One region of the Paenibacillus sophorae genome, then DNA from elsewhere that is predicted to be linked to it. Evidence: riboswitches for the same ligand, from Rfam matches in the RefSeq annotation. Region 1 holds a riboswitch; each other region holds the start of a gene.

What was found. A riboswitch is a leader RNA that binds a small molecule or an ion and turns the genes downstream of it on or off. The one in region 1 is predicted to bind cobalamin.
Region 2: linked by a shared signal. The riboswitch ahead of cobT (nicotinate-nucleotide--dimethylbenzimidazole phosphoribosyltransferase) and the one ahead of KP014_RS17130 (HoxN/HupN/NixA family nickel/cobalt transporter) in region 1 are both predicted to bind cobalamin.
Region 3: linked by a shared signal. The riboswitch ahead of KP014_RS08055 (S-layer homology domain-containing protein) and the one ahead of KP014_RS17130 (HoxN/HupN/NixA family nickel/cobalt transporter) in region 1 are both predicted to bind cobalamin.
Region 4: linked by a shared signal. The riboswitch ahead of metE (5-methyltetrahydropteroyltriglutamate--homocysteine S-methyltransferase) and the one ahead of KP014_RS17130 (HoxN/HupN/NixA family nickel/cobalt transporter) in region 1 are both predicted to bind cobalamin.

What each region holds. Positions count from the first base shown of each region.
Region 1 is NZ_CP076607.1:3,625,846-3,630,058, forward strand. It holds gene KP014_RS17120 (sugar porter family MFS transporter) at 1-211, shown strand, start outside; gene KP014_RS17125 (anaerobic sulfatase maturase) at 426-1,685, shown strand; cobalamin riboswitch at 1,711-1,899, shown strand; gene KP014_RS17130 (HoxN/HupN/NixA family nickel/cobalt transporter) at 2,064-2,852, shown strand; gene KP014_RS17135 (ABC transporter ATP-binding protein) at 2,972-3,616, shown strand; gene KP014_RS17140 (ABC transporter permease) at 3,613-4,213, shown strand, end outside.
Region 2 is NZ_CP076607.1:2,683,075-2,687,287, reverse strand. It holds gene cobJ (precorrin-3B C(17)-methyltransferase) at 1-1,161, opposite strand, end outside; gene cobT (nicotinate-nucleotide--dimethylbenzimidazole phosphoribosyltransferase) at 1,242-2,327, opposite strand; cobalamin riboswitch at 2,477-2,683, opposite strand; gene KP014_RS12635 (hypothetical protein) at 2,879-3,205, opposite strand; gene KP014_RS12630 (hypothetical protein) at 3,259-3,465, opposite strand; gene KP014_RS12625 (TetR/AcrR family transcriptional regulator) at 3,665-4,213, shown strand, end outside.
Region 3 is NZ_CP076607.1:1,719,649-1,723,861, forward strand. It holds gene KP014_RS08050 (GAP1-N2 domain-containing protein) at 1-1,276, shown strand, start outside; cobalamin riboswitch at 1,368-1,558, shown strand; gene KP014_RS08055 (S-layer homology domain-containing protein) at 1,826-4,213, shown strand, end outside.
Region 4 is NZ_CP076607.1:4,804,333-4,808,545, reverse strand. It holds gene KP014_RS23320 (serine/threonine protein kinase) at 1-734, opposite strand, end outside; gene KP014_RS23315 (undecaprenyl-diphosphate phosphatase) at 953-1,816, shown strand; cobalamin riboswitch at 1,911-2,114, shown strand; gene metE (5-methyltetrahydropteroyltriglutamate--homocysteine S-methyltransferase) at 2,335-4,213, shown strand, end outside.

The DNA of each region.
Region 1 (4,213 bases):
TAAAGGAATCGGCTTATCGATGACATTCTTCATTTTCTTCGCCTTGGGCCTGCTGGCAATACTGTTCGTAAAGAAATACCTGCCGGAGACCAAAGGAAAATCACTGGAAGAAGTGGAGCAATATTTCCGCAGCCTTGATGACACACAAATAGCTGCACAGCAAAAAAGCAAAAAGCCAAGCATAAGCTTGAAACAACCGGTATCCCGTTGACAGAACAGCGGTGGAAATAACAAATTAAAAAAATAGAAGTTGACAAATTAATATCCTGAGGTTAATATTCAAGACACCGTGATAACCGAGTAAATAAATTGGAATTAAACGGGCTGTCGAATAATGTTGACCGGAACTTCGGAGACGTCATTCCATGAATCTATGGAATACGTCTCTTTTTTTCGGGTGGTAGAGACTAGGAGGGTGAGAACACATGGGCTGCGGGGGCTTAACACTGGAACATCGGCATATAGGCGTGATGTGGAAGACGGTTTCGGAGGACTGCAACCTGGCCTGTGATTACTGCTACTACAGTACATGTGGCGGCAAGCCGGGACCCAAGATCAACCGGATTGATTCCGCCATTCTGGAAAAATTCATTAAAGAATATATGGCCCGGTCACGGGGAGCGGCTTCCTTTGCCTGGCAGGGAGGGGAGCCGCTGCTCGCGGGTCTGGATTTCTTTGAGGAGGTTGTATCGCTTCAGGCTCGTTATGCTCCGAAAGGGACAAGCATCGGCAATTCCATTCAGACGAACGGGACGTTGATTAACGACCGCTGGGCGGCTTTTTTTAAAAAATACAATTTTCTGGTCGGCGTAAGTCTGGACGGTCCTGAAGCTATTCATGACGCGCGGCGGGTGGACTCGCGCGGGCAGGGCAGCTTTCACCGGGTAATGAAGGGGATCGAGCAATTACGGCGGCATAACGTGGATTTCAATATATTGTCCGTCATTCACAAAGGCAATGTAGGTAATGCTGCCGAGATCATGGCTTTCTTTGAACAGGAAGGCTTCAGCTACGTCCAGTTCATTCCTTGCATGGATTTCCGGTCGCAGGAGCCGGACAAGCCGGGTGTTTACGATATTACGCCTGCGGAATACGGCCGATTTTTGCGTGAAGCCTTCGATTATTGGTATAACGGAGGGAATCCGCGGGTTTCCGTGCGTTTTTTTGACAACATGCTGGCCGGTTATACGAATCGGGAGGCAGAGCTGTGCATTCATCGAGCCGAGTGCCCGACCACGATTATTCTAGAGCAGAACGGAGACGCCTATCCGTGCGACTTTTACATTTCTCCTGAATGGAAAATCGGCAACGTGGCAACACACTCCATTGAAGACATTTTGAAGCATCCGTTGTACAATCGATTTCTTGGGATGAAGCCTACGCTGCCGGAGGGATGCCGGAGCTGCGAATGGAAACGTCTCTGTCATGGCGGTTGCCCGCGCAACCGGGAATGGGGAGCGGAGCTAGAGGCCAAGGGCAGAGATTATTTTTGCGCCAGCTATAAGGAGATTTATGCATATGCAGACGAGCGGATGAAGCAGCTTGGAGACAGCGTCAGAAGCAACCTGTTCTGCCAAAACGTGCAGATTTACTTAAAAGGAAAGCTCCCAGACCGCAACGATCCTTGCGCCTGCGGCAGCGGCAAGAAATATAAGCAGTGCTGCTTGGGACTGGTCACAGTCTGATTTTAGAATTAAAATCAGATTAATTTCATATATTGCAACCAGGTGCCCTTGCGAGATCAAGGGGTAACAGGGAATCGGGTGAAAATCCCGAGCGGTCCCGCCGCTGTAACCGAGGAGCCTCCTTCTTTTATGTCACTCAGCAGCAAGTCTGGGGAAGACAGAAGGCAGGCAATGATACGGAAGCCAGAAGACCTACCTGGATGTGCACACCAATCATGCCTTCGGAGAAAAGGAGTGGTGACGAAACATGAACTCGCATTTTAGCTCTGCTAAACATGTCGTTTATAAACGTTCCCATTGGTAAGTCCCGAATCTGCAAAGGTTGCCCCGGGGCTTTTTTTGTGTGAAAAAATAGGATTAAGAAAGAGGGAATCATCAATGTCAACGATATCGCTTATACTTCTTGTTTTTGTGCTGGGTCTACGTCATGGACTGGATGCGGATCATTTAGCTTTTATTGATGGACAAACCCGTTACAATTGGCGGATGGGCAGCCCGATCGCCCGCTTTGTAGGTACACTGTTTTCATTTGGTCATGGAGCAGTCGTGGCTGGTATGGCGACAATTCTCGGAATGTTTACCCAAAATTTTAGATTTCCTGAGTACTTTGATACCTTTGCAACCTGGGTATCAATCATATCCCTATTTATCATTGGAACCATAAATATTATTAATCTAATGCGTTCCAAATTTAAAAATGAGGAATTTAAACTTAAGGGGATTAAAGGGAAGTTTATTTCGAATGTTGCGCGGGGAACAACAAATCCATTTTTAATTATTTTAGTAGGAGGGATCTTCGCACTGGCTGCCGAGACCATTAGTCAAACGTCTGTTTGGGCACTAGCAGCCGCCGGCAATTCATTCACATACATGCCTCTAATTCTGGGACTTATTTTTATGCTTGGAATGATGATTACCGATACCATCGATTCTCTAATTACGTTCAGAATGATGAACCAATCAAGCAGTTTGGGGCAATCGGCTTCAAGAATCATTGGATGGGTGATTGTTGCGCTCGCTTATGGTGTTTCTTTCTATCAGGCATTCACTTACTTTAATCCTTGGGCAGAACTTGATTTCGAAATCGTAGGGATTATTATTTTCTTATTCTTACTTCTTTGCTTTGTCCTTGTTAATGTGCGAGCGAAGTTAAAGACAGTCCGTTGATGAATCCACTTATTTATTTTGCAAGGTTTGACGCTTCGCGGCTATTTGAGTACCATCAATAATGAATTTCGATATCGATAATCAACGAGTGACCGCATGGCCAAAAGGAGAGGGCGACGATGTTCCGGTTAAAGGGAGTAAAAGCCAGAGGGGTTCTGTCCATCACAGACTTAACGATACCTGCAAAGAGAATAACCTGCATTGTAGGTGAGAGCGGCAGCGGAAAGACAACCTTGCTTCGGTTGTTGAACCAGTTGGACAGCCCGGATGAAGGCGAGATTTGGCTGGGTCAACATCTTTCGAGTGAAATGGACCCCACCCAGTGGAGGAGAGGTGCGGTGATGGTGCCGCAAGCCACGATCACGTTCAAAGGGACGATAAGAGATAACCTGCAGATCGGTTTGTCTTTTGCCGGTAAGCCTGAAGCATCCAATGAACAATTGGAGGAGGCGCTTCATCTCGCCAGTCTGGAGAAAGATATGGAACAAAATGCGGAGGATCTCTCAGGCGGGGAAAAGCAGCGTTTAGCCCTTGCAAGGGCTATTGTGATGAATCCGATGGCGCTCCTTCTGGATGAACCGACTTCAGCACTGGATGAAGACACTGCGGATACGGTAATGCAGAGATTGACCACATTCATTCGTGAAAACGGCAAGACACTCGTCATGATTACGCATTCCCGTTACATTGCCGATACATACGCCGATTTTGTTATTGAAATGAAAAATGGAGTGCCGCAGGGGAACGGGAGGGATGTTGAGTGAACGGAACGATTGATTTATTATTTTGGCAGCTGGCCGCAGCCTATTTGTTCGTGATTCTTCTGATTGTAATCGTCAGAATTAAAGGTATCCCGCGTGAAAAGGAGATATTGATCGCAACAGCTCGAATGACCCTTCAGCTCATTCTGGTCGGGTACCTGCTGGTATACGTATTTGGGCACGCTCATCCGGTGTATACCTTGCTGCTTGTGGCTGTTATGCTTGTGTTTTCTATCCGGACGATTAATAAACGGGCAAAAGGAAAACTGTCCAAAGCCATGAAACGAAGCATTGCATTTTCGATGACTTCCGGGATTTTGGTCAGCCTTCTCTATTTTATTTTCATCGTCTTGCAGCTGGCGCCCTGGTACGAACCAAGGTATGTCATTCCAATAGCTGGGATGATTGTTGGCAATTCGATGACAGGGATCGCGTTAGGCGTGAATTCCCTGACCGAAGGCATGCACGGCCAAAAAGATAAAGTGGAGGCGGCGCTCATGCTTGGGGCAACACCGAAAATGGCCGCGCGGGAAATTGTCAACCAGGCATTCGATTCCGCTATGCTGCCCACCATTAATTCGATGGTCGGTATGGGTATCG
Region 2 (4,213 bases), 940 kb from region 1:
ATACTCCATTTCCCCTTGTTCACCTGCGATTTCCGCAAGCAACGCCATTTGATGGGCGGTGAATTTCTTGTTCGCGATGCCCGGCGCCACTCCCACCTCAAAAAGAGCGTTCAGATTTCCGGCGGCAGATGGGGCGGACGGGTTCGCGGCGGCAGACGGGGCGGAACCCGCGTAGCCCCCGGAGACGATGCCTTTGGCCTCGAGGATTTGCAGCGCCTCCATAGCCGCTTCAAGAGGGCTGAACGAACCCGCACTGTATGAGGCGGGTGCCGGGAAATCAGGCTGGACGGACCCTGCTTCACCGCTCTCTCCGGCCTGTTCCTTCGCCCCCAGAGACCACGGCTCCGCCGCTACTTGAAGACGCTCGCTGGGTCTTAGTCTCTGCTCTTCCGAGTCCAACGTATATTTCCGCTGGTAGCCTCTCGGCGTAATCATTAAGCCGTCATATACCACCGTCGAGGAGTTACCGATAATAACCGTGGTGAGCATCCCTATTTCATACTCCAGCATGTCTGCGAGCGTGGTAAGCACCACCTGCTGCCGGTCCCGGTAAGCGCTCTTCACCAGGCCTACCGGCGTATCCGGGGAACGGTACCCCAGCAAAATCCGCTGAGTCTCGGCGATCTGCCGGGTACGTCTCCCGCTTCTCGGATTATAAAGAGCGATGACAAAATCCGCCGCAGCCGCCGCTTCCACACGTTTGGCGATGGTGTCCCAGGGGGTTAAATGATCGCTCAGGCTGATCGTACAGGCATCATGCATAATTGGCGCCCCTAGGAGCGCGGCACAGGAGTTGATCGAGGATATTCCGGGAATAACCTCTACTTCCACTCCTTCATCAGCATTCCATTTCTTTTCCATCAACACTTCATAGATTAGCCCGGCCATTCCGTATACCCCAGCGTCGCCGCTGGAAATAACCGCAACCGTCCTACCCATATACGCCTGCCGTACAGCTTCCTGGGCACGGCTTACTTCTTCCGTCATGCCCGTTCTTACGATCTCCTGTGTGGTCAGAAGGCCCCGGATCAAGTCCACATAAGTGTTATAGCCAATAATGACTTCACTTTCCTCGATAGCCCTGCGGGCACGATCCGTAATATGTTCAAAAGCACCCGGGCCAAACCCGATCACCAACAGTTTGCCTCTCTTCTGTTCCATTGTGCTGCCTCCTCTGTATGAAACAACTATCCTATCCCCGTAACGCCAAGCTTTCCTTAGAGGAAGCCGGGTTCGTAGACTCACTGAACCGCAAAACCGAATTCATCTTCTTCGGGGGCCGGACTCGGGATGCCGAGATCTTCAAATGTGGCCATCTTCGCAACCAATTGGAGGGCCGATTCGATTACAGGCAGGGCGAGTGCGGCTCCTGTCCCTTCTCCAAGGCGCATGTCCAGATACAGCACAGGCTTCAGCCCAAGCTCATCCAGAACGATCCGGTGCGCCGGTTCAACGGACAAATGGGAAGCGAATAAGTAATCCTGGCAGCGTGGTTCGATCCGGCAGGCAGCCAGCGCCGCAGCCCCTGTAATCACCCCGTCAATAACCACCGGAACCCTGCGTGCCGCCGCTCCCAATATCACACCCACCAGCCCGGCGATTTCGAGTCCCCCTACCTTGGCAAGCACGTCGACAGCGTCACCCGGATTAGGCCGGTTGACCTGTATCGCCTGTTCGATCACCTTCGTTTTGGCGGCTAACGCTTCGTCGTTGATACCCGATCCCTTTCCGGTGATCTGTTCTACCGGATGGTTAGTGAACACTGCCGTCATGGCGCTGCTCGGAGTCGTGTTGCCGATGCCCATTTCCCCTAAACCGATCACTTCGATCCCTTTATCAGCAAGCTCGTAAGCCGTATCAATCCCAACATGAAGCGCGGCAACCGCTTCTTCCTTGGTCATTGCCGGTCCTTTGGCCATATTGGCCGTTCCCGGGCGAACTTTCCGCTGCACTACACCTTCCGGCAGGTCTGTCAGCAAAGTCCCGATATCGACAACGTGAACCTCCGCCCCCGCTTGATGTGCGAGCACATTAACAGCAGCGCCTTGGCGAATAAAATTCGCCATCATCAGCCCCGTAACTTCCTGCGGATAGGCGCTGACGCCTTCCTGAACGACCCCATGATCGCCGCACATCACGATAATCGCTTTATTGTCCACACTCGGCTCCACGCTGCCCGTTATACCGGCAAGCCTTACAGCGATCTCCTCCAGACGGCCAAGACTTCCCAAGGGTTTGGTTAAGTTGTTAACGCGTCTTCTCATTTGATGCATCGATACAATATTCAGCCGTTCAATCCGATTGACCACCTGCAATAATTTTTCCACGTAAATCACAATCCCCTCTATCATCTATTAGAGACGTATGTAACAACAATTTGAGAAACAAAAAAAGCACTCCCTACACAAAAAGAGCGTAGAAGTGCCGTTAATCGCCGAAATACAAGCGTGCTCCCCCTTCCTATCCTCGTAGGTCAGTCGTGCTGTTGAAAAAGGCAGGTCTCCTGACTTGTGGATCGGACGCAAAAACCGAGATCATAATGACCCGGTTGCTTAAAGCCTTCCCGTTTGACACAGTGGCTTAAGCCTGCTCTCCATTTACAGTGGCGGGACCGCGACGGATTTTCACCGTTCTTCCCTTTTAAGAAACGCCTCAGCGTTTCACCTTTTCACTCATATGCTGTTGTAGACAAGATATGCTTACAATACGCCTATTATAACTTGAGATTTAAAGAGAAGTCTAGCTTCGTGCCATCCCCGGTTGGGATGAGCTCAACCGTTGTGATCGAAACGGAGATGCACTTGCCGCCCGAATCAAAGTGTAGGTATAGACAATGCGCTCTTCCGATACTTTTTTATTGCGAGGGTGCTCGGCCCTATCACCCCTCTTTCACAAGTAATCCCAATAAGCTAAAACTTGCCGGCTCCGCCGTTCCTAGTTCCTCCGTTTTTGCATGATCAATCGCGGATACTACCTTGGTAAAGGTCTCAATCTGCTCATACATCAGGTCTAAATCTATTTTTTCAATATATCCATTGCCTCCTACCACACAAAGGTAATCGGGTCCTGGCACAAGGGATATCGTTGGGATGTTCGCTTCGTAAAGAGGCTGGCCTTCTCCAAAATAAAATTTGCCTTTGGGCTTCGAGGTGATGGTTCGGACTTTTGTGCGTCCTTGAATGGCGTTCAGATAGATCCTGTCCATGGCCGGATTGCCATCCCAAACGCTCGATTGTAATTCCAGCTACTGCTTTCTTATTAGTTCCTTCTCCTTCGATTGCGCCACTCTTTAGGAATTTGTGAAAAGTATTTAGCCATAGCGAGCAGGGCAATTCCCCCATTTTCCTCACAAGTATTCGGACCGTCCGTGTGGGTGTTTAAAATGATCGTCTCGTCATCATTCATGCCAGGCAGCACAGCGTATATCGTATCACTCCCTGCTGTATGATCAACCTCTGCATGCAAAGCTTCCGTTCTCCTGTAGCACGGACAATCCCCAGCTTCTGGCTTGCTGAATTTCAACTCTCCACAGATCTCCGGATTCCACAAGAATCAAACACTGTGCTCCTCTTGACCGCTAACATATTACATGTTATGTTTTTTGTAATTTGTAATATAAAAATAGGGCTTTCCGCCTAATTCAATGGAAATGGGGTGAATCACGATGCCGAAAACTGGATTAACTTCTGAAGAAATCAAAGAAAAGGCTTTGCAAATCACAGAAGAAAAGATTCGTTATTATGGATTCGATAAGTTCCGCTTAACGGATATCGCCAAGGAGCTGAAAGTAAGCCATGCCGCTCTCTACAATCATTTTCCCGACAAAGCGGCTCTGCTTGACGCCATTTCCGAACGTTGGCTAGCCCGGATGGACAACACGCTGGAACTCATAACCCAGCAAGAACGATCCCCGCGCCGGTTGATTATCGAATGGTTCCTGAAATATCACGAACTGAAAAAAGAGAAGGTTCTAAAAGATCCTGAGCTTTACAAATCGTTCAATATGGCAGCGGAGCTGCTGAAGCCTTTTATTGTACAGCATTTGCATAACGTAAATGAGCAGCTTGTGGCGCTGGTTCAAAAAGCGATAGCTGCCGGAGAAATCCGCGGAGAACCGGAAAACGTGGCTGTACTCCTGCTGGAAGCCACCACCTCCTTCCACCATCCGCGGATGGTGCTGGATCATAAAGATGAACAGCGGGAGATGCTGCTG
Region 3 (4,213 bases), 1.9 Mb from region 1:
CCGTTGGTTCGGCGAAGAGAATCCGGACGAGCATATCTTTGACGGATTGTCCCCGCAGGAGATGGACGATGTGCAGCTGCTCGGACGGCGCTGGCTGAAGGAGGGCCGGGGGGCAGAGCCATTCGCCCGCCTGCCGCTTGCCTTCTACCACAGCCGTTCCCGCGAGGGAGGGCCGCTGGAGTACGACGCGCTGCTGGAGCATGTCCGCCGCAAAGCGGATGGCGATAAAGAGGCGGTGTACCGCTTTTTGGCCTGGTCGCAGGATAGTCCGCTATTTTCCATTTCCTCCAAGAAGCTTCATCCGGGCTATCGGCGGGCTATTCTGAAGTATTTTGCGGGCCATGACCGTGAAGCTTTCAAGAACCGCGATTTTCGTAAAAATTATATGGCCGCAGCCAGACCGGCTCTTCAAAGCGTCTACGGCGAAGCCCGGTCGCAGTTGGCCCCGCCGCTGGCGCGGTGGGTGCGCCGCAGCCCGTCTCGGCTGATGATCTTCGGCGCGGCCGTCATCGTTCTGGTAATTGCCGGAGTTCTGGCCGCCAGCTTACTGAAAGGCAGCGGAGACGAGGCCGCTCCGGCAGCCTCGCCGCAGCCTTCGCCTTCGCAGGGGACGGGGAACGTGAGTTATCCTGAAGCTGCCGCTTATCTTGAGTCTGGCGACGGTAAGGGCGGAAGCTCGCTGATGTTCGCCTTCGCCTCTGCTGACGCCTGCCGAGAGTTTAACCCTGCCGAGATTAAAGTGGATTCCGGAACAGGAGAAGCTGTCATATATAAAGTTGGCGGTCTGGACCATAGCTGTGGGGCTCCGGGATCCCCAGCTCCTTCGGGCACCGCGGACGCGGGGGATTCCGGCGCTGCAGGCGTTACGGGAACGGCGGTGGATGGAAACGGTGGAACGGGCGGGAATGGAACGGATGGAAATCCGGCGGACTTAGAGACCCATCCGGAAGGAACGGCATCCGGCGGAGCGTCTTCGCCGGCTTCGGCTGCTCCAACGGATTCTATGGAAGATGCGGCCGGAGCAGCCGGTTCGCCTTCACCGTCAGGAGAGCCGCTTGCCGCTTCTAGCGCGCCGGTATCCCCGGTCCCGGCCGATAATGGCCCCGCACCGTCAGGACCAGCACCTTACCAGGTGAAGGTAACGCTGGTTTCTTCTCCGGAGCTGTCTGCCGGAAGCATGATCGAGGCCGAAGACTACACGCTGGTCCTGATGGATGATCCGCGTCCGGCATCATCTCCGGCGGCTCCCATAAGCGCGAGCCCGGCGGCGGAATAACGATGAGCTTCCCGTTTATTTTTACGCTTGAATGGCTGGCAATGTATGGACAACCCCTCCGATAACCGATATGATAAAGATTGTCGAAAATTTAATATATTCTTAAAAAGGTGCGGGTCTTGAAAGCCCGCTTAAAAGGGAAGCCGGTTGGAGTCCGGCGCGGTCCCGCCACTGTATATGCGGAGCGATCCTCTGAAATCTGCCACTGTTCTCGTAGAACGGGAAGGCGAGAGGGAGCGGTGAGGCATGAGCCAGGAGACCTGCCTTTTCTAGTCAAGGCCCGGGTGTCCTTCGGGGGGTGAGGACACGCGGACATTTGCGCGCGGCTGATGCTAAGGATGATTGAAGGCATCGGTTCCGGCCCGATTTACTGAAAGACCGTCCCTCTTTGGGGCGGTCTTTTTTTGAAATATAAGACTTTATAAGCTTCACGCCTATCGTTTGGTCTTATATTTTTACGAGAAACGTACCTGCGTCTTGAAAAGACGCCGTCAGGCGTTTCTTCTTACTTGGGAGACTCCCACAAATTCAAGAGAAAGAGGTTGAGTAATGAAGAGCAGGATTTCTTCCAAAATGTTTGCGCTGGGAATGTCCTTATTGATGATTTTCTCATTGCTGGGCGTGCCGTTTGCTCCGGCTGGACGGGCTCTTGCCGAGACGGCGGCTGCCGGTTACCAGGAAGAGGGCGTAACGGATGCCTTGAACGCTGCGGACGCGGCTTCATCATCACAGTCGGTCAGCGTAACGGATGCCGTTTATTCTGCGGCGGAGTATATTCTGAAGCAGGGCGTCGCCTCGGAATGGCAGGCGATCGGCTTGGCCCAGGCCGGGTATAAAGTGCCGGATTCTTACGGGGCCGAGCTTCAGAATAGAGTAAAGAACGCAGGGGGGAATTTCTCCTCGGTAACGGATTACGCCCGAATCGCTCTGGCAGTTAAAGCAATCGGCCAGGACCCGGCGAATTTCGCCGGCAGCAACCTGATTGCGGCCATTTATAACAACGAAGGAATGTCCGGGCAAAGCCTGAACAATCCCATCTACGGCCTAATCGCACTGGATTCCGGCAGCTATATGGTGCCTTCCGATGCAAAATGGACCAGAGATAAACTGGTTCAAGAGATTCTTTCCGCACAAAATGTTGATGGAGGATTCCCTCTTAATGCAGGAGGACCAAGCGGGCCTGATACCACGGCAATGGCTTTGGCCGCCCTGTCTCCATACAAGAGTGAGTCCGCTGCTGCCACTGCGGGGGAAAGAGCCGTACAGTGGCTGTCCGCTCAGCAGAATACGACCCACGGAGGCTATGGAGACAGCAGTGAAAGCGTATCGCAGGCCATTATCGGGCTGACATCATATGGTGTTGATCCGGCCGGTTCCGGCTTCACCAAGAACGGCGGCAATCTGATCAGCCGCTTGATGAGCTTTAGGGCGGCGGACGGAAGCTTCGCCCATATGCTGGGTGAAGGAAGCAACGCTCTGGCAACGGAGCAGGCGCTGCAGGCGTTGGTCGCCTACAACCTATTCAGCAGCGGCGGCGACAGCAACCTGTATGATTTTATCGATCATCCGCCGGCTGTGCATCCGCTTGTCCATGTGAGTGTAGCCATCGAAGGGCCGACGGCGTCCTTGGGCGAGGGCAGTGTGTACGGCGGCAGCGCTTTGGATGCGTTGAACAAGCTGGCGGAAGCCAAGGGAATTGCGGTTGTCAGCAAAACAAGCCAATACGGCACCTATATTAGCGAGATAGCCGGTATCCGAGAGAAGAAGTATGGAGGCTATGACGGCTGGAACTACATCGTTCAGCGCGGTACTCAGTGGGTCAGCGGTTACAGCGCCATTAACGACTTTGCGCTTCAGGACGGGGATCGGCTCTATATTTACTACGGAGATTACAGCGTCACTCAACTGGTGGATTCCGTAACATTTTTGCCGCTTCAGCCTAAGGAAGGCAAGCCTCTTGAAGTAACGGTTAATAAAAAGACATGGGACTGGGACGGAAATCCCGTAGTCGCGGCGGCTTCCGGGGTTACCGTTTCCATCGGCGGCAAAACGGCTGTTACGAACGATCAGGGCACAGCGTCTTTTGGAACCGATCTGACGCCTGGAACCCAGACACTCCAAATTACCGGCTACCAGGACAACGCCGCGCCGACTGTCGTGCGCTACACCGGGTCTGTTACGGTTTTGCCGAAGGAAGTGCCAGTGTCTTTATCGGTAGAAGGGCCGCAGGGAACGCTCGCAGAAGGCCCGGTAGGCGCGTCCAATGCGCTTGAGGCGCTGCAAAGGCTGGCTGATGCCAATCATATTGCGCTGGATATTACGCAATCGTCATTCGGCAGCTTTATCAGCGGCATAGGCGGAATCAGCGGCGACATGAACAACTGGTGGTCGTTTGTCGTTCAGCGCGGCGGCCAGTGGATCTATCCGAGCGTCGGCATCAGCGACTTTGAGCTCAGGGCTACGGATAAGGTGCTGGTCTATTACGGAGGATACTCGACCCAGGTTGTCCAATATTTGGAACTTTCGCCTTCGCAGCCTCAGCCGGGGCAGGCTTTTACGGTAAGAGTCACTCAAGTTCAATGGGTGTGGAATAACGCAACCTTCAGTTCTGATCCTGTTACTTCACCGGCTGTCGGCGCGAAGGTAAGTGTTGGCGGACAGACGGCGGCAACGAATGACCAGGGCATCGCTTCCTTCAGCGGCCTATCGGCCGGTAGCTATACAATCGAAGTGACTGGTTATCAGGCAGGCGGTGCGCCAAGCTTGGTGCGGTATACGCAGCAGCTGGCCATTTCCGCGCCGCAGGCGGTTTCCGAGGCAACTATTTCCGTTGTTGGCGATACTGTAAAAGGAACGATTCTTCCAAGAACTTCCGTTACTCTGGGTACGGGGGATACTCCTTATAGTCTGCTTCTCCGGATGCTTGGCAGCGGCAAA
Region 4 (4,213 bases), 1.2 Mb from region 1:
CTCAGCAGTATGTGCCGCACCCCCGCCGTAAGCTCCAGCTCTTCTGACCAGCTGCGCTCGCCGCCGCCCGGCGTGGGGGTAAACCCTGAATACAGCATAAAGAGCATAAGATGTCCGATGTCGTGCAAATCCGATTGTTTGGACGCGGGCATGCGCTTCGGCAGTCCGTCTTTATCCCGCTCCGCTTCGCCGTCATTACTCGGGCTTTCGTCCCCGATCCGGCGGGCCAGACCGAAATCGATCAAATAGATATCATCCCCCCGGAGTATGATGTTGGGAATGCGTAAATCAAGGTGCACGAAGCCGCGTTCATGCACATGGTTTACCCGTTCCATCAAGCTCAAGACGAAGCGCAGGGTGTCTTTTTCCCCAAATATGCATCCCTGCTCGAAAATCAGCTGCTCCAATGTATAACCTTCAATATAATCGGTAACCAGCCAAGCAGAACCCATCTCCTCAAAATAATCTCTGCAGGCCGGGATATAGGGATGATCCAGCTGCATAAGGATATCCCGTTCCCGCTTCAGCATCTGCTTTCCAGTATCCCGCTTGCTCGGTTTGGCCTGCTTGACGGCCACCTGGCGTCTCTCCAGTTTATCCAGGCAGCGGTAAGCCAGCCCGTAGCTTCCCATGCCGATCCGCGAGAGCACCTCGTAACGCTGTCCGATCAGCTCCCCTTTCTCCCTGGGGTAATCCCTCCAGGCAGATATGAATGCGCGCAGGCGTGCAAGCAATGGACATCCTCCCAACATTATTCCGTCATGTGTAATCTATTCCTTCATTATTGCATATTTACCTGGGGCATTCGCAAGTCTGGAAGTCAGATGACAAGAGAGTGCGTTAGAGTTTCTTGCTTGAAAAATAGGGCTGCAAGTTTCAGAAATTACGTCCGGTGTTTAAGCAACAGTATAAAGAAAAAATATTGAAATCTAATCATTGAGGAGGCGTAAGCTTGGATCTGCTAGCCATTATTAAAGCCATCGTACTTGGTCTGGTTGAAGGCCTGACCGAATTCGCCCCAGTATCCTCTACAGGGCATATGATTATTGTCGATGATATGTGGTTGAAATCGCAGGAATTTCTCGGAAAATACACGGCTAATACATTTAAAGTCGTGATCCAGCTCGGTTCAATCCTTGCGGTTGTCGTCATTTTCAGGAATCGCTTTATTGATTTGCTCGGACTGAAACGCTTCAGCCGCGGCTCGCTTGAACCGGTCCCGGACGGCCAGCCGGCGCAGATAGAGACCGGGGGCCGTCTGAAGCTTGGGCAGGTTATTGCAGGTCTAATTCCAGCCGGTCTGCTAGGAATGTTATTCGAAGATTATATTGATGAATATTTGTTCTCGACATCAACTGTGCTGATCGGTCTTGTAATTGGCGCCGTATTTATGATCTGCGCGGATTTATTTGCTCCGAAGCGCGTCAGGACGCAGAGTGTTGACCAGATTACATACAGGCAAGCGCTTGCGGTGGGCTTGATCCAGTGTTTCTCTCTCTGGCCCGGCTTCTCCCGCTCCGGCTCGACGATTTCGGGAGGCGTCCTTCTTGGCCTGAGCCACCGGGCCGCCGCTGACTTCACCTTTATTATGGCCGTGCCGATCATGGCCGGCGCAAGCCTGATCTCGCTTTACAAGAACTGGCAGTATTTTACGCTGGATGCGTTGCCGTTCTTTATCGCCGGATTTATCAGCGCCTTCGTATTCGCGCTGCTGTCGATGCGGTTCTTTCTGAAGCTGATCAACCGGATCAAGCTGCTGCCGTTCGCAATCTACCGCATCGTGCTGGCCGCCCTGGTCTATATTATTTTCTTTTAACCGGTTATCAGGTATCGATATAACCAGAACCCCTGTCTCCTATTGCGGGCCGCAGGGTCTTGCCGTAACATAAAAGTTGTACTCATCAACCATTCACTAAATAACGGAAACAGGTGCTTGCCGGAATAGAGAGTTCCGGAGCTTAAAAGGGAAGCTCGGTGCAAAGCCGACGCGGTCCCGCCACTGTAACGGAAGAGTCTTTCGGCCCTTTATGCCACTGTCAGCCCAGCGCTGACGGGAAGGCCGCTGATGACGATGACGCCGCAGCCAGGAGACCTGCCTGTTTCGACGCACTGCTGAACCTACGGGAGATAGGGAGGTGTTGGATCGCAAACGTGATATTAACGTAGGCGTCTTTCCTCTTGCGCTTTTAAGGAAGGACGCCTTTTTGTTGGATCGTTTATGGGAAAAAGGAAGCGGGCCTTCCGAGGTGGATAAGATATTACTTCCTTAAACAACGGAATATGATGTTTTGTGAAAGATTACAGTAGGATAAGTCGAATAGGAGGAGCATGGAAATGACAACTCAAGTAAAAATAAGCAATCTCGGATATCCAAGAATCGGCGCGAACCGGGAATGGAAAAAAGCGCTGGAGGCTTACTGGGCGGGACGAACCCAGGAGGAACAGCTGCGGGCGGAAATGGACCGCATTCAGCTGGATAATCTGCGCAAGCAGCAGGAGGCGGGCATCGATCTGATTCCTGTCGGGGATTTCACGTATTACGATCATGTGCTGGATACGGCAGTCATGTTCGGTATTGTGCCGCCCAGGTACCGGTATGAAGATGGACCTGCCGGACTGGATTTGTATTTTGCGATGGCACGGGGTAATTCCCGGGCGGCGGCATGCGAAATGACGAAATGGTTCAATACGAATTACCATTACATCGTGCCGGAGATTGGGGATCTTACACCTGTTCTAACAGAGAACAAACCGCTTGCCGCATACCGGTTCGCTAAAAAGCAGGCAGGCATTGACGGCAAGCCCGTGGTCATTGGACTCTATACATTCCTGAAACTGTCCAAGGGCTTTGCCCTATCGGAAATCCGCAGTTTGGCCCAGCGCTTTCTGCCGGTCTATGTGCAGCTGTTGCAGGAGCTGGAGCGGGAGGGGGCGGCTTGGGTTCAAATAGATGAACCTGCTGTGGTGACCGGACTGCGGGAAGAGGATATTGAGCTTCTAAGCGATATTTATAGCGAGCTTCATTCCGCTGTTCCGGGTCTTTCCATTATGCTGCAGACATACTTTGAGTCCGCCGAGCCGCTTGAAGCCCTGCTTAAACTGCCGGTGCAGGGAATCGGACTCGATTTTGTACACGACAGCGGGGCCAATCTGGAAGCGATTGAGCGCCTGAGCTGGCCGGGGGATAAGACGCTTGGAGCCGGAGTGATCGACGGGCGCGGGATTTGGCGCTGCGACCCGGACGATAAGCTGGCGCTGGCTCAGCGCCTGGCTGCCCTTGTCCCGGAGGGCAAGCTGATTTTGCAGCCATCCAGCAGCCTGCTGCATGTGCCTGTGACGGTGCGCAGCGAGGAGAAGCTGAAGCAGGAGGTGCGGAACGCGCTGGCCTTTGCCGATGAGAAGCTGGCAGAGCTTGCGCTGCTGAAACGGGCGCTGCTTGAAGGCCGTGACGCCGCCGGGGCTTCGTTAGCCGAGACGCAGGCTGCGCTGGCCGCCTTCCGCAAACTGCCCGAGCGCAGCCGCGCGGACGTGGCAGAGCTTGAACGCGGCTTGACGGAGCTGCCTGACCGGCGGAGTCCGGCCTATGCCGAGCGGGCGAAGCGCCAGCAGGACAAGTGGCGTCTGCCGTTGCTGCCGACAACGACAATCGGCAGCTTTCCGCAGACGCCGGAAGTCCGGCAGGCGCGGCTGAAATGGCGCAAGGGCGAGTTGAGCCAGGAAGTCTATGACGACTTTATCCACCGGCAAATTGTGGACGCCATCGCTCTTCAGGAGAACATCGGTCTGGATGTTCTGGTGCACGGCGAATTTGAACGGACAGATATGGTGGAGTTCTTCGGGGAGAAGCTGGATGGATTTCTGTTCACGCAGAATGGCTGGGTGCAATCCTACGGTTCCCGCTGCGTCAAGCCGCCGGTCATTTACGCCGATGTCGCTTTCACCGAACCGATGACCGTCAAGGAAAGCGTTTATGCGCAATCTTTGACGAAGCTTCCGGTAAAGGGCATGCTGACCGGGCCGGTCACGATTCTGAACTGGTCATTCGTTCGCGACGATCTAAGCCGGGAGCGGGTAGCGAACCAGATTGCGCTTGCGCTGCGGCAGGAGGTTCTGGCGCTTGAAAGCGCCGGAGTGGAAATGATTCAGGTGGACGAGCCGGCGGTGCGCGAAGGACTTCCGCTTAAGGAGAAGGACCGCAGGCATTATCTGGACT